2 regions of the Streptomyces sp. NPDC096136 genome follow, and region 1 is predicted to be linked to the other one. Evidence: predicted binding sites of a transcription regulator. Region 1 holds the regulator's gene; the other holds the start of a gene.

Region 1 (14,138 bases):
TTGCTGACCATCGAGGTGAACAGCGCGGCGGCCGCGAGCCAGGTCGCCCATCCCAGGACCTGCACGACCATGTTGTCGCCGCTGAGGAAGACCGCCACCAGCAGGCGCGGGGCGTCCGTGATCGACATGACCAGCATCGACAGGCCCACGGTCGGCTGCCATGCCCCGTCGCCGCCCAGCTGGCGGGCCAGGGTGTGGGTGACCGCGCCCAGGATGAGGCCGCAGACGACGAAGGCCGCGCCGGTGCTCAGGACGATCGGGATCGCCTGGGTGAGGGTCGCCTTGATCGCGTCCTCGCGGGCCTTGTCGAACCCGAAGACGGCGAGCAGGCCGTAGATGAAGGTCACGGTGAGCGCCGGACCCCAGACGGCGTAGTCGCGCATCTGGAGGAACGTCGGGCCGGGCCTCAGCACGATGCCGCGCAGCAGGTCCTTCCAGTGCAGGCGCGGCCCGGCCGGGGCGGCGGCGGCCGCTCCGGCGTGGTAGGTCGCGGCCTGGCCGTACGGGTCCTCGCCGAGGGAGAAGGCCTGGGTGTGGCCCGGGTTGTCCGCGTACGCGGGCTCGTGCGGGGGCGCGTGGTGCGGCTGCTGGTGGTGGCCGCCGCCGTACGGGTCGAAGTACTCGGGCTCCCCGTGGCCGCCGCCGCCCGGCTGGGGCCAGTGCTGCTGCGGCGGCGGGCCGCCGGCGGGCGGGTACGGCTGATGGCCGTACGGCGCCTGCGCCTGCGCCTGGGGCGCCTGCTGCTGGCCGTACGGCTGCTGCCGCGGGGCGTGCGGGGGTTGTTGCGGGGGGCGGTTGTCGTCCCGGCCCCGTCCGATCCTGAATCCAGCCACGTGATCGAAAGTACCTGCTCCGGCGGGCGGTCGTGGCCGGGCCGGTGGAAACGGGGCCTTTGCGGCTGAGCTGTGACATCCCCTAGGGGGCGTGGGGGTGGGGGGTTCGTGGGGGTGCGTGGCTTTTTGTGGCTGTTGGCCACCTTGTCGGCGGAATGTTGGCGGGTGGGGGTGGGCGCGGCGGATGCGGCGGGCCCGGGCCGGGCCATGCGGTCCTCCGGGTGCCTCTGCCGCTGCCGCTGCCGCTGCGCGGAGCCGTCTCCCCGCCCCGCCCTTTCTCCGTTTCCACCTCAGGCGCCGGTGGGGCTGTGGGAAGCCCCGCCGTGCCCGGCCCGGCATGCGGGAACGGCCGGTCCCCCTCCACGGGGACCGGCCGTTCCTGTCGATCGTGCCGCCGGCGCTACTTGGCGCCCTCGGTCTTCACCTCGGACTCCGCCTCGGCGGGCGCCACCTGCGCGTCACCCTCGGCCTCGGCGTCGGCCTCCGGCTTAGCCTCGGCGTCGGCGTCGGCCTTGGCGTCGGCCTCCGGCTTAGCCTGGGCGTCAGCCTCGGTCTTGCCGTCGGCGTCCGCCTGGGCGTCGGCCTCCGGCTTCGCCTGGGCGTCGGCCTCGGTCTTGGCGTCGGCCTCCGGCTTCGCCTTGGCGTCGGCGTCGGTCTCGGCTTCCGCCTTCGCTTCGGCCTTCGGCTCGGTGTCGGTCTTGGCTTCCGGAGCGGCTTCCGCCTTCGGCTCGCTGTCGGCCTTGGCCGCCGCTTCTGCGTCCGCCTCGGCTTCCGGCTTCGCCTCGGTGTCGGCCTCGGCCTCGGTCTTCGGTTCGGCCGGCGTCTCGGCTTCGGCCTTCGCCTCGGCGGCTTCCGCCTTCTCCTCCGCTGCGGGAGCGGCCTCGGCGTCCGCGTCGGCCTTCGCCTCGGTGTCGCCCGCGTCCGCCTCCGGCTCGGCCTCCGCCTTGGCCTTGGCTTCCGCCTCGGCCTTGGCCTCGGTGTCGGCCGCAGCGGCCTCCGCCTCCGCGTTCACCTCGGCTTCAGCCTCCGCCTTGGCCTTCGCCTCCGCGTCGGCCTTGGCCTTGGCTTCCGCGTCGGCCTTCGCCTTCGCATCCGCCTTGGCCTTGGCTTCCGCGTCGGCCTTCGCCTTCGCGTCCGCCTTGGCCTTGGCTTCCGCCTCGGCCTTCGCCTTCGCTTCGGCGGCGGCCTTCGCCTCGGCCTCCGCGGCGGCTTCGGCTTCGGCGGCGGCCTGGGCCAGTTCCTCCTCCGTCGGCTCCGGGGCCTTCACCGACTCCAGCAGGAGCTGCGCCACGTCCACGACCTGGACGGATTCCTTCGCCTGGCCGTCGTTCTTCTTGCCGTTGACCGAGTCCGTCAGCATGACCAGGCAGAACGGGCACGCCGTCGAGACGATGTCCGGGTTGAGGGACAGGGCCTCGTCCACGCGCTCGTTGTTGATGCGCTTGCCGATGCGCTCTTCCATCCACATCCGCGCGCCACCGGCGCCACAGCAGAAGCCCCGCTCCTTGTGGCGGTGCATCTCCTGCTGGCGCAGGCCCGGGACGGCCGACATGATCTCGCGCGGCGGCGTGTAGACCTTGTTGTGGCGGCCCAGGTAGCAGGGGTCGTGGTACGTGATCAGGCCCTCGACCGGGGTGACCGGGGTGAGGCGGCCCTCGTCGATCAGGTGCTGGAGCAGCTGCGTGTGGTGGATGACCTCGTACTCGCCGCCCAGCTGCGGGTACTCGTTCGCGATGGTGTTGAAGCAGTGCGGGCAGGTCGAGACGATCCGCTTCGCCGACTTCGGCTTCTTCGTCGACGGGTCCTCGTCGTCCTCGCCGAACGCCATGTTCAGCATCGCGACGTTCTCCTGGCCCAGCTGCTGGAACAGCGGCTCGTTGCCCAGGCGGCGCGGCGAGTCACCGGTGCACTTCTCCTCGCCGCCCATGATCGCGAACTTGACGCCCGCGATGTTCAGCAGCTCGGCGAAGGCCTTCGTGGTCTTCTTCGCCCGGTCCTCCAGCGCGCCGGCGCAGCCGACCCAGTACAGGTAGTCGAACTCCGAGAGGTCCTCCGCGTCCTTCCCGATGATCGGGACCTCGAAGTCGACCTCCTTCGTCCACTCCACCCGCTGCTTCTTGGCCAGGCCCCAGGGGTTGCCCTTCTTCTCCAGGTTCTTGAGCATCGTGCCCGCCTCCGACGGGAACGCGCTCTCGATCATCACCTGGTAGCGGCGCATGTCGACGATGTGGTCGATGTGCTCGATGTCGACCGGGCACTGCTCCACGCACGCACCGCAGGTGGTGCAGGACCACAGCACGTCCGGGTCGATGACGCCGTTCTCCTCGGCGGTGCCGATGAGCGGGCGCTCCGCCTCCGCGAGGGCCGCGGCGGGGACGCCGGCGAGCTGCTCGGCCGAGGCCTTCTCCTCGCCCTCCATCGTCTTGCCGCCGCCCGCGAGCAGGTACGGGGCCTTGGCGTGCGCGTGGTCGCGCAGCGACATGATGAGGAGCTTGGGGGACAGCGGCTTGCCGGTGTTCCAGGCGGGGCACTGCGACTGGCAGCGGCCGCACTCGGTGCAGGTGGAGAAGTCGAGGATGCCCTTCCAGGAGAACTGCTCGACCTGGGAGACGCCGAAGACGTCGTCCTCGCCCGGGTCCTCGAAGTCGATCTCCTTGCCGCCGCTCGTCATCGGCTGGAGGGCGCCGAGCGCCGTCGCGCCGTCGGCGTTCCGCTTGAACCAGATGTTCGGGAAGCCGAGGAAGCGGTGCCAGGCGACACCCATGTTGGTGTTGAGCGAGACCGTGATCATCCAGATGAACGAGACGCTGATCTTCACCATCGCGGTGAAGTAGATCGCGTTCTGGATGCCGCTGGGCGAGAGCTCCTGGAAGGCCATGACCAGCGGGTACGAGGCGAAGTACGCCGGCTCGTAGGTGTCCACGCCGTGGATCGCGCCCTCGAGGCCGCGCAGGCACAGGATGGCGACGCCGATGGTGAGGATGACCCACTCGACGAAGTACGCCTGCCAGGCCTTCGAGCCCGCGAAGCGCGACTTTCGACCGGCGCGCGAGGGAAGGTTGAGCAGGCGGATCACCATCAGGACGGCGATGCCGACGACCGTCATCACGCCGATGAACTCGGTGTAGAGCTCGAAGGGCAGCCAGTCGCCGACGATCGGCAGCAGCCAGTCGGCCTGGAAGAGCTGGCCGAAGGCCTGCACCAGGGTCGGCGGCAGCGTCAGGAAGCCGATCGCGACGAACCAGTGCGCGAAGCCGACGATGCCCCAGCGGTTCATCCGGGAGTGCCCGAGGAACTCCCTGACCAGGGTGATCGTTCGTTCCTTCGGGCGGTCCGTACGACTGCCCGCGGGTACGGGTTGGCCGAGTTTCACGAACCGGTAGATCTGCGCCACGGCTCGGGCGAGCAGCGCGACGCCGACCACGGTCAGGACCAGCGACACGATGATCGCGGCGAGTTGCATGGGAGGGCTCCTCGGGCGGGACTTACTAAGCGGTAACTTATTGAGTCAAGGCTTGAGGTTACCCATTTCCCGCGCCGCACTGTAGGTGAGTGAGCGGTGATCTGTGTCGCTCAGGCCCGCCTCTGTCGGAAGGCGGCCCGAGGGGTCTTCGCGAGGATCGCGAGGTCCATCCCCAGCCAATGGCTCTCCACATAGTGCCGGTCCAGCAGGGCCATCTCCTCCCAGGGGAGGTCGGAACGTGCGCTGACCTGCCACAATCCGGTCATTCCGGGACGTACGAGCAGGCGTTCGGGGTGCTCGGCGCCCGCCCCGGGGCGCGGCCCGACCAGCGACATCTCGCCACGCAGCACGTTCAGCAGCTGCGGCAGTCCGTCCAGGGCGCACCGCCGCACCCACGCCCCCGGCCGCCCCGCGCCCCCGGTCCGCAGCCGCCAGGTGCGGAAGGGCCGCCCGGCCAGGCCGAGGGCGGGCTCCCGTACGAGGACGCCCGCGCGCCGGGCCCCGTACAGCACGGCGGCCGCCAGCAGGACCGGGCCGGCGCACACCGCCAGCAGGGCCGCCGCGCCGATCAGGTCGCAGACGCGCTTCGCGGGGGGTCCGGCCGGCCACCGGAGCGGGGCGCGGGCCGGCATCCGGAGCCGGATCCGCAGGGGCCGGATCCGCGGGAGCCGGATCCGCGGGGGCCGCGGCCGGGCGGGGAGGGGCGGCATCAGGGGCATGCCCGCACGCTGCCGGACCCCGGCCCGCCCCCCGGTGCGCCGCGCGGCCGCACGGCGCGCCGGGAACCCGTTCGGGTGCCGGGCGGGAGGCCGGGGCCCGGGTGCCGCGTCCCCCGCCGCGGGCCCCGCAGGGGCGGATCGCGGGCGATCCGGGCGGACCGTGAGTGTAGGGGTGACCTAAAGGTTGAGCCCCCTCGGCTCAGCTCTGTTGACGCGGGCGCGGCCGCCGTGCATCCTTGAGTCTGTTCCACTCAAGTCAGCTGGAGGAATCGAAATGGCACGTGCGGTCGGCATCGACCTGGGCACCACTAACTCCGTCGTCAGCGTTCTCGAAGGCGGCGAGCCCACCGTCATCACCAACGCCGAGGGTGCCAGGACCACGCCGTCCGTCGTCGCCTTCGCCAAGAACGGCGAGGTCCTCGTCGGCGAGGTGGCCAAGCGCCAGGCGGTCACGAACGTGGACCGGACCATCCGCTCCGTCAAGCGCCACATGGGCACTGACTGGAAGATCAACCTGGATGGCAAGGACTTCAACCCGCAGCAGATGAGCGCCTTCATCCTGCAGAAGCTGAAGCGCGACGCCGAGGCGTACCTGGGCGAGAAGGTCACGGACGCGGTCATCACCGTCCCGGCCTACTTCAACGACTCCGAGCGCCAGGCGACGAAGGAGGCCGGCGAGATCGCGGGCCTCAACGTCCTGCGCATCGTCAACGAGCCGACGGCCGCCGCCCTGGCCTACGGCCTCGACAAGGACGACCAGACCATCCTCGTCTTCGACCTCGGCGGCGGCACCTTCGACGTGTCCCTCCTGGAGATCGGTGACGGCGTCGTCGAGGTCAAGGCCACCAACGGTGACAACCACCTCGGTGGCGACGACTGGGACCAGCGCGTCGTCGACTACCTGGTGAAGCAGTTCGCCAACGGCCACGGCGTCGACCTCTCCAAGGACAAGATGGCGCTCCAGCGCCTGCGCGAGGCCGCCGAGAAGGCGAAGATCGAGCTGTCCTCCTCCACGGAGACCACGATCAACCTGCCGTACATCACGGCCTCCGCCGAGGGCCCGCTGCACCTGGACGAGAAGCTCACGCGCTCGCAGTTCCAGCAGCTGACCGCGGACCTGCTCGACCGCTGCAAGACCCCGTTCCACAACGTCATCAAGGACGCGGGCATCAACCTGTCCGAGATCGACCACGTGGTCCTGGTCGGCGGCTCCACCCGCATGCCGGCCGTCGCCGAGCTCGTCAAGGAGCTCACCGGCGGTCAGGACGCCAACAAGGGCGTCAACCCGGACGAGGTCGTCGCCATCGGCGCCACCCTCCAGGCCGGTGTGCTCAAGGGTGAGGTCAAGGACGTCCTGCTCCTCGACGTGACCCCGCTGTCCCTCGGCATCGAGACCAAGGGCGGCATCATGACCAAGCTCATCGAGCGCAACACGACCATCCCGACCAAGCGGTCGGAGATCTTCACGACGGCCGAGGACAACCAGCCGTCCGTGCAGATCCAGGTCTACCAGGGCGAGCGCGAGATCGCGGCGTACAACAAGAAGCTCGGCATGTTCGAGCTGACGGGCCTGCCGCCGGCCCCGCGCGGCGTCCCGCAGATCGAGGTCTCCTTCGACATCGACGCGAACGGCATCATGCACGTGACCGCGAAGGACCTCGGCACGGGCAAGGAGCAGAAGATGACCGTCACCGGCGGCTCTTCGCTCGGCAAGGACGAGGTCGACCGCATGCGCCAGGAGGCGGAGCAGTACGCGGAGGAGGACCACCGCCGCCGCGAGGCCGCCGAGTCCCGCAACCAGGGCGAGCAGCTCGTCTACCAGACGGAGAAGTTCCTCGCGGACAACGCGGAGAAGGTCCCGGCCGAGGTCAAGACCGAGGTCGAGACGGCCGTCACCGAGCTGAAGGACAAGCTCAAGGGCGAGGACACCGCCGAGATCCGCACGGCCACGGAGAAGCTCGCCGCGGTCAGCCAGAAGCTGGGCCAGGCCATCTACGCCGACGCGCAGGCCGCCCAGGCCGCCGGCGGCGCCGGTGACGCGGGCCAGGCCAAGGCCGACGACGACGTCGTCGACGCCGAGATCGTCGACGAGGACAAGCCGAAGGGCGGCCAGGCCTGATGTCGGAGGAGACCCCGGGCTTCGACGAGAAGCCCGAAGTCCCCAACGGCTCGGCCGCTGACGACGCCGGGGCGAAGGCCGCCGACTCCTCCGAGAAGGAGGAGGCGGCCCCCGCCGGGGACGCTCAGGACGTTGCTCTCCTGGCGCAGCTGGACCAGGCCCGCACCGCGCTCGGCGAGCGCACCGCGGACCTCCAGCGGCTCCAGGCGGAGTACCAGAACTACCGCCGCCGCGTGGAGCGGGACCGGGTCGCCGTCAAGGAGATCGCGGTCGCGAACCTGCTGTCGGAGCTCCTGCCGACCCTGGACGACATCGGCCGGGCCCGGGAGCACGGCGAGGTGGTCGGCGGCTTCAAGTCGGTGGCCGAGGGTCTGGAGACGGCCGCGGCCAAGATGGGGCTGCAGCAGTTCGGCAAGGAGGGCGAGCCCTTCGACCCGACGATCCACGAGGCCCTGATGCACTCGTACGCGCCGGACGTCACCGAGACGACCTGCGTGGCGATCCTGCAGCCGGGGTACCGGATCGGCGAGCGCACGATCCGCCCCGCGCGGGTCGCGGTGGCCGAGCCCCAGCCGGGCGCGGCACCCGCCGCGAAGTCCGAGTCCGCCGACGGCGACACGCCGTCCGACAAGGACACGGATGCCCCCGACAAGGGCTGACGCACACCATGTAGGTAGCCGAGAGGAGGGTCACCGGGGATGAGCACGAAGGACTTCGTCGAGAAGGACTACTACAAGGTCCTCGGTGTCCCGAAGGACGCCACCGAGGCCGAGATCAAGAAGGCGTACCGGAAGCTCGCCCGCGAGTTCCACCCGGACGCCAACAAGGGCGACGCCTCGGCCGAGGAGCGCTTCAAGGAGATCTCCGAGGCGAACGACGTCCTCGGCGACGCCAAGAAGCGCAAGGAGTACGACGAGGCCCGCGCCCTGTTCGGCAACGGGGGCTTCCGCCCCGGTCCGGGCGGGGGCGGCTCGTTCAACTTCGACCTGGGCGACCTCTTCGGGGGTACCCAGGGCGCCGGCCAGGGCGGCTTCGGCGGCGGCCTGGGCGACGTCTTCGGCGGCCTGTTCAACCGCGGCGCCGGCGCCGGTGCGGGCACCCGCACCCAGCCGCGCCGCGGGCAGGACATCGAGTCCGAGGTCACGCTCTCCTTCACGGAGGCCGTGGACGGGGCGACGGTCCCGCTGCGGATGTCCTCGCAGGCTCCCTGCAAGGCCTGCTCGGGCACCGGCGACCAGAACGGCACGCCCCGGGTGTGCCCGACCTGCGTCGGCACCGGACAGGTGTCCCGGGGCAGCGGCGGCGGCTTCTCGCTGACCGACCCCTGCGCGGACTGCAAGGGCCGCGGCCTGATCGCGGAGAACCCCTGCGAGGTCTGCAAGGGCAGCGGGCGCGCCAAGTCCTCCCGGACCATGCAGGTCCGGATTCCGGCGGGCGTCTCCGACGGCCAGCGGATCCGGCTGCGCGGCAAGGGCGCCCCGGGCGAGCGCGGCGGCCCGGCCGGCGACCTCTACGTCGTCGTGCACGTCGGCACCCACCCGGTGTTCGGCCGCAAGGGCGACAACCTCACCGTGACCGTGCCCGTCACGATCGCCGAGGCGGCCCTGGGCGCCGACATCAAGGTCCCCACCCTGGGCGGCCCCCCGGTGACCCTGAAGCTCCCCCCGGGCACCCCCACGGGCCGTACGATGCGGGCCCGCGGCAAGGGCGCGGTCCGCAAGGACGGCACCCGCGGCGACCTGCTCGTCACGGTGGAGGTCGCGGTACCGGCGGAACTGTCCGACAAGGCCCGCGAGGCCCTGGAGATGTACCGGGACGCCACCGGGTCCGACGATCCGCGCGCCCTGCTGTTCGAGTCCGCGAAGGGAGCTTGACATGGAAGGCCGCCGACGACAGTCCCGCTTCGGTGACGGGGCGTACCAGCTGACCGACGAGACCCCGGTCTACGTGATCTCGGTGGCCGCCCAGCTCTCGGGACTGCATCCGCAGACCCTCCGCCAGTACGACCGCCTCGGCCTGGTCTCCCCGGACCGCACGGCCGGGCGCGGCCGGCGCTACTCGGCCCGGGACATCGAGCTGCTCCGCACGGTGCAGCAGCTGTCCCAGGACGAGGGCATCAACCTGGCGGGCATCAAGCGGATCATCGAACTGGAGAACCAGGTGGCCGCGCTCCAGCAGCGCGTCGCCGAGCTCTCCACGGCGGTGGACGGAGCGGCCGCCGCCCTCCGGGCCCGCGAGGCCGCGGTGCACGCCTCGTACCGGCGCGACCTGGTCCCGTACCAGCCGCCGCAGCCGGGCAGCGCCCTGGTCGTCTGGCGCCCCAAGCGCCCGATGGACTGACGCCCGGGCCCGCAGCGCGTACGAAGGCCCCGTCCGGCCCCTCCAGGGGGCGGGACGGGGCCTTCGGCATATTCCCCCGGCCCGTTCCTCAGCGGGGCGCCGTGAGCCCCTCAGCGGGCCCCTGGCAGCCCGGGCCGCCCTCCGCGTCGCCCTCGCTGTGCAGGATGCCGGACTGGGCGATGAGGTAGCCCAGCTGGGCCCGGCTGCCGCTGCCGAGGGCGGTGGCCAGCTTCGCGATGTGGGCGCGGCAGGTGCGGACGTTCATCCCCAGGCGGCGGGCGATCGCCTCGTCGACGTGCCCCTCGATGAGGAGCTGGGCGATGGAGCGCTGGACGCCCGAGATGCCGTCGGGGCTGTGCGTGTAGGTGACCTCGTCGGTCAGCGGCACGGCCCTGCGCCACAGCTGCTCGAAGACCCGGATCAGATAGTCGATCAGCCCCGGGTGCCGCAACTCCAGGGCCACTTTTCGGTCATCGCTCGCCGGGATGAACGCCACCGTGCGGTCGAAGATCATGAGACGCTCTATGAGCTCCTCCAGCGTGCGGATCTCCACCTTGCCCGTGGATATCCGGTCCACGTAGGCGAGCGTGCCCTGGCTGTGGCGCACCGTGTGCTGGTAGAGCGTGCGGATGCTCACGCCGCGGTCGATCAGCGGCCTGGCCCGCTCCAGTGCCTCGGTGAGGATGAACGACGGCCGTGCGCCGCCGGGCTGGACGGTCAGGGCCTCGGTGTGGCACTCGGCGGTGGCCAGGTCGAGGGCGGCGTTGATCTGGTCGAACCCCTCCAGCACCGTGATGGCGTGGGTGTTGGCGGGGCTCTGGGCGCTGATGGTGAGGAACGGCTCGAACGCGTCGGTCAGTTCCACGGCGGTGCGCCGGCGGTCCTGGATCTCCCGTTCGAGCGGGTGGAGCCGCTGGGCGAGTGCGACGGAGGGGGGAACCGCGCGCAGTTGGTTCGCGTCGTCCGGGTCGGGTCGCAGGAGGGCGAATTCGAGCAGGCAGGGGGCGTTCCTGACCTCTCCGCGGGCGATGCGCCCGGTGCTCAGGGCTGCCGCGTAGACGCGCGCTCCCTCGGCACACAACTCCGTGACGGGGTGGTGATGTGTCGGGTTTGTCTCGCTTCTTGCCAAATCTCCACCCCCCAGGGTCCTGAACATGTAAGAACATGATGCATCGTCCCTGTGGCACTGACGTGCCTGAATGAGCCATCGTCTGACAGTGCGGGGGAGAGGATTCCATCAAGTGAGGACGAAGCCGACCATGTATAAGAGAATGCTTCGCTCGGCGCTTGCCGTTGTTTTCTCCGCCGTTGCGGTCTTCGGGGCAGCAGCAGCCGTTCACGGTGACGCGGACGGCGTGCCGGCGGTTGCCGGTGCGACCGCCGAGCCGGCGGGCAAGACCGATCTCGGCTGGAACGTCGCCCCCGGCGCGCGGACCAACGACCTCGGTGCCGACCTGGGCTGGAACAGCACTCCTGCGACGGCCGCCTGATGACCCCCGACGACCGCGACTTTCGGCGCGAGATGGCCTCGGCATACCGCTCTGGCTGGCAGTTCATCGATCTCGCCACGGCGATCCCCTACGCCGGCGACTCGCTGATGGTCACCCTGTTCGGCCAGCCGATCGTCATCGTGCGCGAGGAGGACGAGGACGTCCGTGCCTACCGCTGCCTGCGCCGCCCCCGGGGCGCACCGCAGCCCGTCCGCTGCGAAGTGCGGTACGGCATGGTCTTCGTCAACCTCGATCAGCGCGATCACCAGCTCTTCGAACCCGATATCACCACCGCCACCCCCCGCAGTGCCTGAGGCGATTCCCCCGTCGTTGCAGATCGCTCCAGGTGCTTCCCCCACACAACGGCGCCATCGTGGACCTGACCACGATGGCGCCGTTGTGCTGTCCGCGTCCAGTGCCCGAACCGGACATCCGGCTGAGGATCCCCTGAGAATCTCTGGAGGACCGCTCGAATCCGGCCGTTTTCCTCAGGCGCGCCCCATGGCGCGGTCCAGGGTGATCTCCAGGACCACCCGGTCCGGGTTCGGCGAGGGCGTCCGCCCGTACCGCTCGGCGTAGCGCTCCACCGCGTCCGCGACCGACGCCTCGTCCGTGCGGACCACCGCCCGCCCCTCCAGCGTCGCCCAGCGCCGGCCCTCCATCTGGCACACCGCCACCCGCGCGCCGCCGTCCGGCGCCGCCAGCACGTTGCGCACCTTCCTGCTGTGCTTGTTGCTGATCACCCGCGCCAGCCCGGCCTCCGGGTCGTACGTCACCCCCACCGGGACCACGTGCGGGGTGCCGTCGGGCCGCGGGGTGGTCAGGGTGCAGATGTGCCGCTCCCGCCAGAAGGCGAGGTAGGCGGGGGTCGGGTTGAGTACGTCGTGGACCGGCTTGGAATCAGGCATGGTCCGAAGCATATGTCCGGCCCGGATCCGGCCTTGAGTGGAATAGACTCAACTTTGCAGACGCTGAAGCAGTCAGAGTTCTGCACCTGGAGAGTCGTAGCCCGCCGGAGAGGAGAAACCGAGAGTGGACGCCGAGCTGACCAACAAGAGCCGTGACGCGCTGAACGCGGCCACCAGCAGGGCCGTCAAGGACGGCCACGCCGACCTGACCCCCGCACACCTGCTGCTGGCCCTGCTCGCCGGCGAGGACAACGAGAACATCACCGACCTGCTCGCCGCGACCGAGGCCGACCAGGCCGCCGTCCGCTCCGGCGCCGAGCGGCTGCTCGCCGCCCTGCCCAGCGTCACCGGCTCCACGGTCGCGCCGCCGCAGCCCAGCCGCGACCTGCTCGCCGTGCTCGCCGAAGCCGACTCCGAGGCCAAGGCGCTCGGCGACGACTACCTCTCCACCGAACACCTCCTCATCGCCGTCGCCGCCAAGGGCGGCGCGGCCGGTGAGGTCCTTTCCGCCCAGGGCGCGACCGCGAAGAAGCTGCTGGCCGCCTTCGAGAACGCACGAGGAGGACGGCGGGTGACCACCCCCGACCCCGAGGGCCAGTACAAGGCCCTGGAGAAGTTCGGCACCGACTTCACGGCAGCCGCCCGCGAGGGCAAGCTCGACCCCGTCATCGGCCGCGACCACGAGATCCGGCGCGTCGTCCAGGTCCTCTCGCGCCGCACCAAGAACAACCCGGTGCTCATCGGCGAGCCCGGCGTCGGCAAGACCGCCGTCGTCGAGGGCCTGGCCCAGCGCATCGTCAAGGGCGACGTCCCCGAGTCGCTCAAGAACAAGCGCCTCGTCTCCCTCGACCTCGGCGCCATGGTCGCCGGCGCGAAGTACCGCGGCGAGTTCGAGGAGCGCCTCAAGACCGTCCTCGCCGAGATCAAGTCGAGCGAGGGCCAGATCATCACCTTCATCGACGAGCTGCACACCGTCGTCGGCGCCGGCGCCGGCGGGGACTCCGCCATGGACGCGGGCAACATGCTCAAGCCCATGCTGGCCCGCGGCGAGCTGAGGATGGTCGGCGCCACCACCCTCGACGAGTACCGCGAGCGCATCGAGAAGGACCCGGCGCTGGAGCGCCGCTTCCAGCAGGTGCTGGTCGCGGAGCCCACCGTCGAGGACACCATCGCCATCCTGCGCGGCCTCAAGGGCCGCTACGAGGCCCACCACAAGGTGGTCATCAACGACAGCGCCCTCGTCGCCGCCGCCACCCTCTCCGACCGGTACATCACCTCCCGCTTCCTCCCCGACAAGGCCATCGACCTCGTCGACGAGGCCGCCTCCCGGCTGCGCATGGAGATCGACTCCTCGCCGCTGGAGATCGACGAGCTCCAGCGCTCCGTCGACCGCCTGCGCATGGAGGAGCTGGCGCTGAAGAACGAGTCCGACCCGGCCTCGATCGAGCGCCTGGAGAAGCTGCGCAAGGACCTCGCCGACAAGGAGGAGGAGCTGCGCGGCCTCACCGCACGCTGGGAGAAGGAGAAGCAGTCCCTCAACCGCGTCGGCGAGCTCAAGGAGCGCCTGGACGACCTGCGCGGCCAGGCCGAGCGTGCCCAGCGCGACGGGGACTTCGACTCCGCCTCCAAGCTGCTCTACGGGGAGATCCCCGCGCTGGAGCGCGAGCTGGCCGAGGCCACGGAGGAGGAGGCGCAGGCCGGTCCCTCCAAGGACGCCATGGTCAAGGACGAGGTCGGCCCGGACGACATCGCGGACGTGGTCGGCGCCTGGACCGGCATCCCGGCCGGCCGCCTCCTGGAGGGGGAGACCCAGAAGCTCCTGCGCATGGAGGACGAGCTGGGCCGCCGCCTGATCGGGCAGACCGAGGCCGTGCGGGCCGTCGCCGACGCCGTGCGCCGCACCCGCGCCGGCATCGCCGACCCGGACCGGCCGACCGGCTCGTTCCTCTTCCTGGGCCCCACGGGCGTGGGCAAGACCGAGCTGGCCAAGGCCCTCGCGGACTTCCTCTTCGACGACGAGCGGGCCATGGTCCGCATCGACATGTCGGAGTACTCCGAGAAGCACAGCGTGGCCCGCCTCGTCGGCGCCCCGCCCGGCTACGTCGGCTACGAGGAGGGCGGCCAGCTCACCGAGGCCGTCCGCCGCCGCCCGTACAGCGTGGTGCTGCTGGACGAGGTCGAGAAGGCCCACCCCGAGGTCTTCGACATCCTGCTCCAGGTCCTCGACGACGGCCGCCTCACCGACGGCCAGGGCCGCACGGTCGAC
Region 2 (14,138 bases), on a different contig from region 1:
GCCCTGCTGCTGGTGCCGGCGGCGGTGTGGTCGGCGTGGCTGCGGACCCCCGAGAGCCGCAGGGACGACGTCCTCGCCGTCGCGGCGGTGGTCCGGCAGGAGGGCCGCCCGGGGGACGCGGTGCTGTTCCTGCCCTCGCGGCGGCGGGAGTGGCTGCTGTCCTCGCCGCGGGTGTACGCGGGGCTGCGCGACGTGGCCCTGGCCGTCGCCCCGGCCGCCTCGCACACCCTCCACGGCACGGAGCTCCCCCCGGACCGGATCCGGCGGGCCCTGCTGGACTCCGCCCGGGTGGTGGCCCTGCTGGACCCCGCGGACCAGCCGCTGGACCCGTACCCGGCGGAGGCGGTCAAGCGCGACACCCTGGCCGCCTCGTTCGACCGCTGCTCGGTGACGGAGGTCAGAGGAGCGAGGGTGGCGGTGTACGCCCGGCGCGGCGCGTGCGGCTGAGCCGGGGCGAGAGGGCCCCGCCGGCCGCGCGAGTGCGCCAGGATGGGCGGCAGACCCGTGCCCGACGCCGCCCCGGAGGCCCCGCATGCCCGTACCCCCGATACCCGGACCCCTGGTCACCGCCGACCGGCTCGCCGCACACCTCGGCCGGGTCGTGGTGTTCGACGCCTCCGTCGGGGCGCACCGGGGCGCGCCCGCGAGGATCCCCGGGGCCCGTCCCTTCGACCTGGACGGCGGCCTCTCCGACCACACCGCCCCCGCCCCGCACACCATGCCGGCGGCCGCCGCGTTCGAGGAGGCCCTGCGGGCGCTCGGGGTCGACGACACCGACACCGTGGTCGTGTACGACGCCGCAGGGATCTACTCCAGCGCCCGCGCCTGGTGGATGCTGCGCGCCATGGGCTTCGACCGCGCCGCCGTGCTCGACGGCGGACTGCCGGCCTGGACCGCGGCCGGGCTGCCCGTCGAGGCCGCCCCGGCGGCGTACGACGGCCCGCGCGGCTCCTTCACCGCCCGGCCCCGCCCCGGGCTGCTCGTGGACGCCGACACCGTCGCCGGGGCGCTCGCCGACCCGGACGCCGCCGTGCTCGACGCCCGCACCCGGGAGCGCTTCGCCGGCACCGCCCCCGAGCCCCGGCCGGGGCTGCGCGGCGGCCACATGCCGGGCGCGCTCAACCTGCCGTTCGGCGAACTCCAGGGGCCGCGGGGCCTGATGCGCCCGCCCGGCGAACTCCGTGCGGCCTTCGAGGCGTTGGCGCCGGGACGGGAACGGCTCTACTTCAGCTGCGGCTCCGGCGTCACGGCCTGCGTCCTCGCGCTGGGGGCGACCCTGGCCGGATACGGGCGGACCGCGGTGTACGACGGCTCCTGGAGCGAGTGGGGCACGCCCTCGGACCGGCCGGTGGCGAGCGGGGGCTGAGCGGCGCGTCGCCGCGGGGGCGGTGCGGGGCGAGGCGGGGGTGGGGTTAACTCCACCCCGGTTCGGATGCCTGCACCCGCGAAACCGGGCCGTCCGCTGGGCAGACTCCTGGGCATGGCACCTCACACCACGTCAACCCGCCTCGTCGTCACGGCCCTCGGGGCCGCCCTCCTGCTGTCCGGCTGCGCCCTGACGGGGGTGGGCCCGGCGAAGACCGCCGACGCCGACGCCACCGTCACCGAGGCGGTCACGGCGGTGGAGCTGACGGGCGTCCGCAGCGGTGACGTCGAGGTGGCCCCGGGCTCCGGCCCCGGGGTCGCCGTCCACCGGGTCGTCCACTACCGGGGCGCCGAGGCGCCCGCGCCCGGGCAGCGGGTCTCGGGCGGGGTGCTGACCTTCAGCGACGGCTGCGGGGACGACTGCTGGATCGACTACCGCCTGGAGGTGCCGGCGGCGGCCCGCGTACGGGTCGAGAGCAGCAGCGGCGACATCACGGTCAAGGGCGTCGCCCGGGCCGACCTGACCTCCTCCTCCGGAGACGTCCGCGCCGAGGGGATCACCGGCCCGGTGAAGGTCCGCACCTCCTCCGGGCGGATCACCGCCGCCGGCCTGCAAGGGGCCGAGGCCGAGTTCCGGGCCAGCTCCGGGGACGTCGAGGCCGCCTTCGCCAAGCCCCCCGCCTCGGTGTCCGTCACCACCAGCTCCGGCGACGTCGGCGTGACGGCCCCGCAGGGCCCCTACGCGCTGTCCACCGACACGTCCTCCGGGACCCGCCACCTCTCCCTGGCCGACACCCCCGGCGCGCCGTCGGGCATCAAGGTGCGCACCAGCTCGGGCGACATCCGCGTCGGCGCCTCCTGACCGGCGCCCCCTCCTCGTCGCGGACGGCGTCGACGTCCCCACCCCGATCGGCGGGCGGGCTCGTCGACGGGGCCGGCGCAGCTGTTCGCCCCCGGCGAACGCCAGTTGGGGAACATTGCCGGGCGCAGAAGCATTGAGTCGGCATAGCTCAACTTCACTGCCGGAGGGAAGATCATGGCTTCGACGTCCGCAACGCTCACCCTGCCCGTGCTGCCGCTCGACGACGAGGTCGTGCTGCCCGGGATGGTCGTCCCGCTGGACCTGTCCGATGCCGAGGTGCGCGCGGCCGTCGAGGCCGCGCAGGCCGCGCGGGGCAGCGGGAAGCCCCGGGTGCTGCTCGTGCCACGGGTCGACGGGAAGTACGCCGGGATCGGCGTGCTGGGGACCGTCGAGCAGGTCGGGCGGCTCTCCGACGGCGATCCAGGGGCGCTGATCCGCGGGCGCGGACGCGTCCGGATCGGCGCCGGGACCACCGGGCCCGGAGCGGCGCTCTGGGTCGAGGGGGAGACCGTCGAGGAGAAGGTGCCCGACCCGCTGCCCGGATCGGTCGCCGAGCTCGTCAAGGAGTACAAGGCCCTCGCCACCAGCTGGCTCAAGAAGCGCGGCGCCTGGCAGGTCGTGGACCGGGTGCAGCAGATCGAGGGGGTGTCCGCGCTCGCCGACAACTCCGGGTACTCGCCGTTCCTGACCGTGGCCCAGAAGGTCGAACTGCTGGAGACCGTCGACCCCGTCGCCCGGCTGCGGCTCGCCGTCAAGGCGCTCGGCGACCACCTCGCCGAGCAGGACGTCGCCGAGTCCATCGCCAAGGACGTCCAGGACGGCGTCGAGAAGCAGCAGCGCGAGTTCCTGCTGCGCCGCCAGCTGGAGGCCGTCCGCAAGGAGCTGCGCGAGCTGGGCGGGGAGAAGGAGGGCGAGGAGTCCGACGACTACCGCGCCCGCGTCGAGGCCGCCGACCTGCCCGAGAAGGTGCGCGAGGCCGCCCTCAAGGAGGTCGACAAGCTGGAGCGCTCCAGCGACCAGAGCCCCGAGGGCTCCTGGATCCGCACCTGGCTGGACACCGTCCTGGAGCTGCCCTGGAACGAGCGCAGCGAGGACGGCTACGACATCCGCGGGGCGCGGGCCGTGCTCGACGCCGAGCACGCCGGGCTGGACGACGTCAAGGACCGCATCACCGAGTACCTCGCCGTGCGCAAGCGGCGCGGCGAGCGCGGGATGGGCGTCATCGGCGGGCGGCGCGGCGGCGCCGTGCTCGCGCTGGTCGGGCCCCCCGGAGTCGGCAAGACCTCCCTCGGGGAGAGCGTGGCCCACGCCATGGGCCGCACGTTCGTCCGCGTCGCCCTCGGCGGCGTCCGGGACGAGGCCGAGATCCGCGGCCACCGCCGCACCTACGTCGGAGCCCTGCCGGGCCGGATCGTACGGGCGATCAAGGAGGCCGGGTCCATGAACCCGGTCGTCCTCCTCGACGAGATCGACAAGGTCGGCTCCGACTTCCGCGGCGACCCCGCCGCGGCCCTGCTGGAGGTACTGGACCCGGCGCAGAACCACACCTTCCGCGACCACTACCTGGAGGTCGAGCTCGATCTGAGCGACGTGGTCTTCCTGGCCACCGCGAACGTGCTGGAGGCCATCCCGGAGGCCCTGGCCGACCGCATGGAGCTGGTGCGCCTCGACGGCTACACCGAGGACGAGAAGGTCGTCATCGCCCGCGACCACCTGCTGCCCCGCCAGCTGGAGCGCGCCGGCCTCGCCGCGGACGAGGTGGTCCTGGAGGAGGACGCCCTGCGCAAGCTCGCGGGGGAGTACACCCGCGAGGCGGGCGTGCGCACCCTGGAGCGGTCCATCGCGCGGCTGCTGCGCAAGGTCGCCTCGCAGCACGAGCTGGGCGAGCGGGAGTTCCCGTTCTCCATCGGCGCGGGCGAGCTGCGCGGCCTGATCGGGCGCCCGCACCACGTGCCGGAGTCCGCCCAGGACCCGGCGGAGCGGCGCACGGCGGTCCCGGGCGTGGCCACCGGCCTCGCCGTGACCGGCGCCGGCGGCGACGTGCTCTTCGTCGAGGCCTCCCTGGCCGACCCCGAGACGGGGGCCGCCGGGCTGACCCTGACCGGGCAGCTGGGCGACGTGATGAAGGAGTCGGCGCAGATCGCGCTCAGCTTCCTGCGCTCGCACGGCGCGGAGCTGGAGCTCCCGGTCGCCGACCTGAAGGACCGGGGCGTGCACATCCACTTCCCGGCGGGAGCCGTCCCCAAGGACGGGCCGAGCGCGGGCATCACCATGACCACCGCGTTGGCCTCCCTGCTCTCCGGCCGCCAGGTCCGCACGGACGTGGCCATGACCGGCGAGGTCTCGCTGACCGGGCGGGTGCTGCCCATCGGCGGGGTCAAGCAGAAGCTGCTCGCCGCGCACCGGGCCGGGCTGACCACCGTGATCATCCCGAAGCGCAACGAGGCCGACCTCGACGACGTCCCCAGCGAGGTGCTGGAGCGGCTGGAGGTACACCCGGTGACCGACGTGCGCCAGGTGCTGGAGCTCGCCCTCGCCCCGGCCGTCGTGTCCTTCACCAAGGCCGCCTGACCGGCGGCGCGGCGTCACCGCGGGCCCGGGACCCCGCTCCCCCCGGACTCCGTCCGGGGGGACCCCAGGCGGGGCCCCGGGCCCGCGGCGCACCACCTGCGAAATACTGGACCCGTACAGGGGTGCCGGGTTCGCACCCCCATCACCGATGGGAGCGGCACGTGCACGGCAGTGAAGACCAGGAGTTCCTCGCTCTGGAGCGGGAGCTGTCCGTCTTCCTTCGGCGCGCCCGCGCCTCCTCGGGCGAGATGGCACGCGCCCTGCACCCGGAGCTGGAGCCCGCCGCGTACGGGCTGCTCGTCCGGCTGGAGGCCGCCGGCCGCCAGCGGGCCACCGAGCTGGCCGCCTACTTCGGCGTCGGCAAGGCCACCATGAGCCGGCAGCTGCGCGCCCTGGAGCTCCTGGGCCTGGTCGCCCGCGAGCCGGACCCCGCCGACGGCCGCGCCTTCCTGGTCGGCCTCACCGACGAGGGCCGGGAGCGGTTCCTGCGCGTACGGGGGGCCCGGCGCGAGCAGTACATGCGCAAGCTGGCCGACTGGGACCGCGGCGAGGTCGCCGAGCTGGCCCGGCTGCTGAACCAGCTGAACTCCGGCGAGGAGTAGCACCCGGGAACTCCGGCGAGGAGCAGCACCCGGCCGGAGCGCCGCCTCACAGCTCCGCGTAGACCGCCGAGGCGTCGTCGTGCCGCTTGTGGCGGGCCGGCGGCCGCAGCGGATCGGACTCGATGGCCCGGACCCGCCCGATCAGCCCCCGCGCCCCCTCCTCGCGCAGCACGTCCAGACAGGCCGCCCAGTCGCCCTCCCCGAACGTGTCCGTCCACCGGCTCGCCCCGTCCGTCAGCGCGGCCAGCGCCCCCACCCGGTCGCGCGGGGTGCGCCCGGTGACCGCCCGCGCCGCCACCGACGGGTCCGCGGCGGCCGTGAAGAACCCGCCCTCGGCGTTGCGCAGCGCGTCCGTCGCCGCCACCGAGCCGCGCACCCCCTGCGGGATCCGGTCCAGCCGGTCGTCGAGCACCGCGGTGACCCCGCCGCCCGGCGCCCGCAGCAGGAGCACGGAGTCCGACAGCACGAGGTGTTCCACGCAGGCCGCGTCCCAGCGCGCCATCACCACCGTCGCCTGCGGGGTGCGGACGTGAGAAAGGTCACAGGTGTCGCGGTGCGTGTCGGCCGTGTCCTCGATGGCCCGCGCCAGGATCCGGTCGAGTGGCATGTCCCGCCGCGATCCGGACAGTTCGGTCAATCGGCCGCCCAGCCGGGTGGTGAACCAGGGCACTCCGTGCGCGCACCCGTCGTCCCCGCGCGGCGGAGTGACCCCGTCCAGGACGACCACAACACCCCCTCCCGCCGCAGGTGTCGACGCCGACACCCAGTCCTCGTTGGGGCGTTCCGCACTTCCGGGGGCCGAGGCGAGGTCGATGCGCATGGGGACATTCTGCCCACCGGGGCCCTTTGGCGCCGGGAAGGTACGTACCAATACCGGAACCGGTACTGCCGGTAAGTGTGGGCGGGCATATTGCCAAAGCCCGCCCCGACCTTCAACCACCCGTCCAAGGAGGGCCCCTGGCACGCCGTGCCCGAGTTGGTCGGCCACTCCTCCGTGATGTTCACTCCTTCGAGTGGCCGGGTGGGCGATGTGCGGCTCTCCTCCCAACACACTGCGAAGGTCTGAGGCGGTACGAGGGGGCAGGGGGCGTTTACTTGTTGACCGGCCGTTACCTCGGCCACACGAGTAGACGAGCACGACCTCACGTACAGGATTGCGAGCACCGGTGCAGAAGAAGCGGTCTCGGAAGAACGGCACCGCCAGCGCCGACGGACCCGCCAACGCAGGACGACGCGTACGCGTCCGCAGCAGGCTGGTCGTCGGAGTAGCAGTCGCCGGACTCACCGTCCTCGCGGCCGGCACCCCCGCCGTCGTCTCCGCCACCAGGGAACTGGACGACTCCCAGCGACTCGTCACCCTCGCCGAGCAGACACAGCACGCCCTCACCCTCGTCCACCTCCTGGGCGACGAGCGCGACGCCGTCGTCGAGTACGTGGCCAAGGGCCGCCCCGGCAACGCCAAGGCCCCCGTCGACGAGCGCACCGCGCGCACCGACCGGCAGCTCGCCGAACTCCGCCCGGAGGCCGACGAGGACCTCGCCCGCGCCCTCGGCCACATCAAGGCCGCCCGCGCCGAGGCCGTCGACGGCAAGGGCACCGCCGTGGCCGCCCAGCAGGCCTACGCCGGCGTCCTCACCGAACTCCTCGCGCCCGGCGACCGGCTCGCCGAGCTCACCCCGCCCCGCGCCGACGCCGCCCTCGCCTTCACCCGCCCCATGGCCCCGCTGAGCCAGGCCGTGGACCAGGCCTCCGCCACCCGCGGGCTGCTGCTCGCCGCGCTGGCCGTCCCCCGCGCCGAACAGGCCCCGGGCAACGCCGTCGCCGACGAGCTCAGCGCCGCCGCGCAGCGCTCCCGCGTACGCGAGCAGGCCGCCCTCGACGACTTCACGCGCGCCGCGCGCCCCGACGTCCGCCAGACCCTCGCCGCCACCGTCACCGGCCCCGAGGTCAAGAGCGCCGAGGACCAGCTCAAGCGGCTCACCGAGCGGCCCACGCTGACCCCCGCCGAACGCAAGGCCACCGACCCGGCCGCCCTCGCCGCCGCGCTGACCGCCCGCCTCGACCGCATGCGCTCCGTCGAGGCCACCCTCGCCGGGCAGCGGGCCACCGCCCTCGCCACCCTGCGCGACGACGACGTGACCCGCCTGGAGCTGATGGTCGCCGGACTCGGCGTCCTCTTCCTGTTCGTCGTCGGCTTCTCCACCGCCGTCGCCCGCTCCCTGACCCGGCCCCTGTCCGTACTGCGCCGCGGCGCCGAACGGCTGGCGACCCCCGAGGGCGCCCAGGAGCCGGTGCGCTTCACCGGCCGCAACGACGAGTTCGCCGAGGTCGTCCGCCACCTCAACGCGGTCCGCGAGCAGACCGTCGCCCTCCACACCAAGGTCGCCGGACTCGACGCCGACCGGCGCCGGCTCATCGGCCGCAACGAGGCCCTCACCTCCGGCCGCGAGGCCCTCAAGACGGAGACCGCCGCCGGCCGCAAGGCCCTGGAGAAGGAACTGGCGGAACTGCGCGCGGGGCTGGAGGAGCACCGTCGCGTCATGTCGACCACCTCGGTCTCCCTCTCGCTGCGCACCCTCGGCCTCGTCGAGCGCCAGCTCGCGGTCATCGAGGAGCTGGAGTCCAAGGAAGGCGACCCGGACCGGCTCGCCACCCTCTTCAAGCTGGACCACCTCGCCACGGTCATGCGCCGCCACAACGAGAACCTGCTGGTCCTCGCCGGCCAGGAACACGGCCACGGGCAGAACCTGCCGGTGCCGCTGGTCGACGTCATGCGCGCCGCCGTCAGCGAGATCGAGCGCTACGAGCGCGTCGACCTGACCACCCTGCCCTCCTACACGCAGATCGCCGGGCACGCCGCCGACGACATCTCGCACGTCGTCGCCGAGCTCCTGGAGAACGCCACCACCTTCTCCCCGCCGGACGCCAAGGTGAAGGTCTCCGGCCGGATCACCGACGCCGGCGACGTGGTGCTGTCCGTCGTCGACGAGGGCATCGGCGTCACCGGGGACCGGCTCGCCTCCCTGAACTCCCGCCTCGCCTCCCCCGAGGCCTACGACGACGAGCCCGAGGCCGAGCACGGCCTGGGCCTCGGCCTGTACGTCGCCGGACGCCTCGCGGCGCGCCACGGCGTCACCGCCGAGCTGCGCACCGCCGCCCACGGCGGCACCGAGGCCGTCGTCGTCATCCCCGGCTCGCTGCTGCCGGACGCCCCGCCGGCCACCCCGGTCCACAGCCTGGGCTCCTCCGGCGTGCCCGCGCTCCAGCTGCCCGGCGTGATCGCCGAGGCCAACGAGCACACCCTCCCGCCCCGGCTGCGCCCGGCCACGGCCGACGCACCGGCCCCCGAGGAGACCGCCAAGGTGGTCCCCCTGGCCGAGGCCTTCGAGCCGGAGCCCGCGGGGGACGTTGCCGCCGATGCCGATGCCGATGCCGACGCCGCTGAGGCCGGTGCTGCCGGGTCCGACGCCGCTACGTCCGGGGCTGCCGGGGCCGTTGAGGCCGAGGCCGGCGCTGTTGAGTCCGGTGCTGTCGTGGCCGAGGGCGCCGGGTCCGACGCCGCGTCTGCGGGGGCCGCGGCCGACGCCGCCGAGCCGGGGCCCGCCGGGGACGTTGCCGTCGAGGGCGACGCCGTTGAGGCTGAGGGCGCTGAGTCCGCCGCCGCCGCGTCCGACGCCGTTGAGGCGGGCGCTGCCGGGGCCGCCGCCGAGGTCGACGCGATTGCATCCGGCGCTGCCGGGGCTGAGGGTGCCGGGCCCGACGCCGCCACGTCCGGGGCTGCCGCTGCCGACGCCGCCGAGCCGGGCACCGCCGAGGACGCTGCCGCCGAGGCCGACGACGTTGAGGACGGGACCGCTGCGTTCGATGCCGCCGGGTCCGAGAGCGCTGCGTCCGACGCCGCCGAGCCGGAGACCGCCGGGTCCGACGACGTCGAGGCCGACTCCGCCGGGTCCGGGGCCGTCGGCTTCGACTCCAATGACGATGACGACGCCGACTCCGACGACACCGGATCCTTCGCCGCCGCGGACCTCGTGGCCGAGGCCTTCGGGGAGAGTGCCTTCACGAAGAAGGCCGCCGTCGCCGACCGGGACGCGGACGCCGCACCGCACCCGGCCGACCCGGAGGCCGCGGACGCCGTCGCCGCGGACCGGCCCGCCCGCAACGCCCCGTCGGCCGCCGCCTTCGAGGACGCGCAGCTGCCCCCGGCCGACCAGGTCTTCACGGCCGGCGCCGGCGCCTCCGCGGCGGGCGACCCCGCCGGGGGGCCGGGCACCGCGCCCGGAGGCCCCGTACGCAAGGCGAGACTGCCGCGCCGCACACCGGCGGCCGACCCCGACCAGGGCGGGCACCGGCGGGCGCCCGACGCCGGGGACGGCTTCGTCCCCCGCCAGGGCAGCCACCCCGAGCCCGTCACCGAGGCCGTCACCGCGAAGGGCCTCCCCAAGCGCACCCCGCGCGCCGTGGCCGCCCCCGGCGGCGGCGCCGGACGTCCCGCCGCGGCCCGCCCCGAGCCGCGCCGGGTCGACGCCGAGGAACTGCGTCGCCGTCTCGGCGGGTTCTACCAGGGCGCCCAGGACGGGCGCCGGGTCGTCGCCGCCGAACTCGCGCAGGACCAGCGGCAGACCCCGGGGGGTCCGGGGGCCCAGGAGGCCCACGGACACGGACACACCGACCAGGGGGACACGGCACAGGAGGCACGCACATGACCGCGCCCAGTACGTACGGACTGAGCAGCCAGGCCCGCAACCTGCAGTGGCTGCTGACCGACCTGGTGGAGGAGGTGCCCGGGGTCAACTCCGTGGCCGTGGTCTCCTCGGACGGTCTGCTGCTGCTCTCCTCCGAGGCGGCGCCGGAGTCGGGCAAGGGCGACCGGCCCAAGGGCCCCCGCGGGGCCTCGGCCGACCTCGCCACCATCGTGTCCGGGCTCGGCAGCCTCACCACCGGCGCCGCCTCCCTGATGGAGTTCGGCGCGGTCAAGCAGACGATGGTGGCGATGGAGAACGGCTCCGTCTTCGTCATGTCGATCAGTGACGGCTCCCTGCTGGGCGTGCACGCCACGCCCGACTGCGACATGGGCGTCGTCGCCTACCACATGGCCCTGTTCGTCGGCCGTGCCGGCCACGTCCTGACCCCCGAAGTCCGCAGCGAGCTGCGCCAGTCGATGGAGAACACCCCGTGAGGAGTCCGGCCTCCGACCGGCTGCCGATACGCGGAGCCGACCGCCGCCCCGCCCGCGTCCGCCCGTACTCCCTCACGGGCGGCCGCACCCGCTTCACGCAGGTCCTGCTGGTGGAGACCTTCGTCGCCACCCTGGACGCCGGTCCGGCCAAGACGCCCGACCGGATGCCCGAGATGCGGGCCATCGTCGAGGTGTGCCGGCGAATGCGGACCATCGCCGAGATATCCGCACTGCTGAAGCTGCCGCTCGGCGTGGTCCGGGTCCTCGTCAGCGACCTCGCCGACCAGGGCCGGATCCGCGTCTACGGCACCGGGCACGGCACCGGCCGCCCCGACCGCGCGCTGCTGGAAAGGGTGCTCGATGGCCTTCGCCGTCTCTGAAGCCGTCACCGCTCAGGACCCCGCGCTCCTGCTGGACGACGAACCCGTCCAGCCGTGGCAGTACGACCGCTCGCGCGCGCCCGTCGCCGTCAAGGTGCTGGTCGCGGGCGGCTTCGGCGTCGGCAAGACCACCTTCGTGTCCTCCGTCTCCGAGATCACCCCGCTGCGCACCGAGGCGGTGATGACCCAGGCCAGCGTCCCCACCGACGACCTGACCGGGACCCCGGACAAGAACACGACCACCGTCGCGATGGACTTCGGCCGCATCACCCTCGCCGACGACCTCGTCCTCTACGTCTACGGGACCCCGGGCCAGGAGCGGTTCTGGTTCATGTGGGACGACCTGGTGCGCGGCGCCATCGGCGGCCTGGTGCTCGCCGACACGCGCCGGCTGCGGGACTGCTTCCCCGCCCTCGACTACTTCGAGAGCTGCGGGCTGCCGTACGCCGTCGCCGTCAACCACTTCGAGGGATCGAAGGAGTACGAGCCCGAGGACGTGCGGGAGGCGCTCACCATCCCGCCGGACGTACCCGTCGTGATCATGGACGCGCGGCGCCGGGAGACGGTCGTCGAGTCCCTGCTCACCCTGGTGGGCCACGCGCTGGACGCCGCGCCCGCATGACCGTGTAGTGCCCGTACCGCCCAGATTGAGAACGTGAGATGCGCAGGATACTTGTCGTGGGGGCCGGGCAGTCCGGCCTCCAGCTCGCCCTCGGCCTCCAGGCGAAGGGCTACGAGGTCACCCTCATGTCCAACCGGACGGCGGAGGAGATCCGCACCGGGCGGGTCATGTCCACGCAGTGCATGTTCGACTCCGCGCTCCGGCACGAGCGCGACCTCCAGCTGAACTTCTGGGAGCGCCAGGCCCCCCGGATCCAGGGCCTCGGCGTCTCCGTCGCCGCCCCCGACGGCGGCCGCGCCGTCGACTGGCTCGGGCACCTCAAGGGCTTTGCGCAGTCCGTGGACCAGCGCGTGAAGATGGCCGGCTGGCTCGACGTGTTCGTGCAGCGCGGCGGCCAGCTCGTCATCCACGGCGCGTCCGTCGCCGACCTGGACTACTTCTCGCGCGCCTACGAGCTGGTGCTCGTCGCCGCCGGCAAGGGCGAGCTCGTCTCCATGTTCGGCCGGGACGCCGCACGCTCCCCGTACGACAGCCCGCAGCGCGCGCTGGCCGTCGCCTACGTGCACGGGCTCGGGCCGCGCCCCGAGCACCCGGACACCGACGCCGTGCGCTGCAACCTCGTCCCGGGCGTCGGCGAACTGTTCGTCATGCCGACGCTGACGACGTCGGGGCGGGCCGACATCCTGTTCTGGGAGGGCCTCCCGGGCGGCCCGCTGGACGTCTTCCGGGGGGTGAACGACCCGGGCGAGCACCTGGCGCTGACGCTGGAGCTCATGGAGAAGTACGTGCCGTGGGAGTACTCCCGCGCCACGAAGGTCGAGCTGACGGACGCGGGCGGCACCCTGGCCGGCCGCTACGCGCCGGTGGTGCGCAAGCCGATCGGGCGGCTGCCGGGCGGCGGCCTGGTGCTGGGCGTGGCGGACGTGGTCGTCGCCAACGACCCGATCACCGGCCAGGGGGCGAACGCCGCCGCCAAGTGCGCGGCCTCGTACCTGTCCTCGATCCTCATGCACGGCGACAAGCCGTTCGACGAGGCCTGGATGAAGGCGACCTTCGACAAGTACTGGTTCACCACGGGCAAGCCCGTCACCCAGTGGAGCAACGCCATGCTGGGCGCCCCGCCGGAGCACGTCCTCAACCTGATCGGGGCGGCCGGGCAGCACCAGCGGGTGGCGGATCGATTCGCCAACGGCTTCGACAACCCGGCCGACTTCGACGCGTACTTCTACGACCCCGAGGACGCGGAGGACTACCTCGCCGAGGTCGCGGAGGCGGCCGGCTCCGCCTCCGCGTCGTAGCCCCGGTCGTCCGCCGCGCCGACCGCCGCCGCACCCTCGGGCAGCGCCGGCGGGGTGAAGCGGGCGAGGGGGGTACCGTCCGGGTCGGGGCGGACCGCGCCCAGGAGCGGGTTCGCCGCGATCGGGGAGACCTTGACCCTGGCTCCCGGGCGGGGGGCCTGGATCACCTTGCCGTCGCCGATGTACAGGGCCACGTGCGTGGCCTTGGGGAAGTAGACCACCAGGTCCCCCGGACGCAGCTGGTCCAGCGGCACCCGGTGCAGCTGCGCCCACTGCTCCTGGCTGGTGCGCGGGATGGACCGCCCGGCGTGCTGCCAGGCCTGCGAGGTCAGCCCGGAGCAGTCGAACGAGGCCGGGCCCTCGGCGCCCCACACGTACGGCTTGCCGATCTGGGCGGTGGCGTAGCGCAGCGCGGCGTCGCCCGCGGCGGTGGGCGGGGTCGTACGGGCCGGCAGCCGGCCCGAGTCCAGCAGGGAGCGCTGAGCCCCGGCGGTGACGGCCGCCTCCCGCGCGCCGAGCCCGGCGAGCTCGGCGGGGGTCAGCGCGGCGAGCAGCCGCTCGACCTCCTTGAGCCGGCCGGTGACGTCCCGCCGGGCCTCCTTCTGCTGCGCCGCGAGGGCCTGCTGGGCGTCGAGGGCCTTGCGCGCGGCGTCGGCGAGCGCACCCGCCTGCTTCCGGTCCCGCTCCAGCCGCGCCACGACCCCGGCCCGACGGGCCCCCTCACGGGCGGCGAGGCGGCGCTGGTCGAGGGCCTGGCCGGGATCGCCGGAGAGCAGCATCCGCAGGTAGGGGGAGAGACCGCCGCCCTGGGCCCCCTGGTACTGCTCCCGGGCGAGCCGCCCGGCGGTGGCCCGCTCGGAGTCGAGGGCCGAACGCGCCCGGCCCAGGTCGGAGCTGAGCCGCCGTTCCTCCGCCTGCCGGGCCTTGAGGGCGACTTCGGCGGCGTTGTAGGTCTCGGCGGCCTCCTCGGCCTTCTGGTACAGCCCCTGGAGCCGCGTGAGCAACTCCCCGACGGGCTCGGCCCGGGCGGCGGGCGGCGGCCCGGCGGCGACGAGGACGCCGGCGAGGGCGGCGGCGAGACAGCCGGTACTCAACAGTCGTTTTGTCATGTAATCACCTCCGCGGCCTGATGCTGCCACGGCGAACCCCGCTGACCCCGAACCACCCCCGGCGGGGGCGACGGGGTCACCCGGACGGGGGCGGGGGCGGGGTGGGGTGGCTTCGTGGGGCGGGTGGGGGCGGTGCGGTGCGGTGCCGTG

What was found. The regulator HspR, encoded in region 1, represses chaperone genes until heat shock. The targets are predictions, from matches to a motif close to TTGAGNNNNNNNNNCTCAA.
Region 2: lon (endopeptidase La) is a predicted target of HspR. The motif match lies at 2,361-2,379, and genes of this name have one in related genera.

Annotation. Positions count from the first base shown of each region.
Region 1 covers NZ_JBIWFZ010000005.1:136,447-150,584, reverse strand. Annotated here, with positions in the region: gene ACIRBY_RS12550 (Yip1 family protein) at 1-833, opposite strand, end outside; gene ACIRBY_RS12545 (heterodisulfide reductase-related iron-sulfur binding cluster) at 1,234-4,296, opposite strand; gene ACIRBY_RS12540 (sugar transferase) at 4,407-5,015, opposite strand; gene dnaK (molecular chaperone DnaK) at 5,290-7,134, shown strand; gene grpE (nucleotide exchange factor GrpE) at 7,134-7,793, shown strand; gene dnaJ (molecular chaperone DnaJ) at 7,833-9,008, shown strand; gene ACIRBY_RS12520 (heat shock protein transcriptional repressor HspR) at 9,010-9,474, shown strand; gene ACIRBY_RS12515 (helix-turn-helix transcriptional regulator) at 9,563-10,630, opposite strand; gene ACIRBY_RS12510 (hypothetical protein) at 10,716-10,964, shown strand; gene ACIRBY_RS12505 ((2Fe-2S)-binding protein) at 10,964-11,278, shown strand; gene ACIRBY_RS12500 (pyridoxamine 5'-phosphate oxidase family protein) at 11,453-11,872, opposite strand; gene clpB (ATP-dependent chaperone ClpB) at 11,997-14,138, shown strand, end outside.
Region 2 covers NZ_JBIWFZ010000003.1:609,431-623,568, forward strand. Annotated here, with positions in the region: gene ACIRBY_RS09120 (hypothetical protein) at 1-447, shown strand, start outside; gene ACIRBY_RS09125 (sulfurtransferase) at 533-1,366, shown strand; gene ACIRBY_RS09130 (DUF4097 family beta strand repeat-containing protein) at 1,481-2,227, shown strand; gene lon (endopeptidase La) at 2,402-4,798, shown strand; gene ACIRBY_RS09140 (MarR family winged helix-turn-helix transcriptional regulator) at 4,960-5,400, shown strand; gene ACIRBY_RS09145 (hypothetical protein) at 5,447-6,220, opposite strand; gene ACIRBY_RS09150 (nitrate- and nitrite sensing domain-containing protein) at 6,567-10,106, shown strand; gene ACIRBY_RS09155 (roadblock/LC7 domain-containing protein) at 10,103-10,579, shown strand; gene ACIRBY_RS09160 (DUF742 domain-containing protein) at 10,576-10,959, shown strand; gene ACIRBY_RS09165 (GTP-binding protein) at 10,940-11,581, shown strand; gene ACIRBY_RS09170 (styrene monooxygenase/indole monooxygenase family protein) at 11,620-12,879, shown strand; gene ACIRBY_RS09175 (NlpC/P60 family protein) at 12,831-13,988, opposite strand.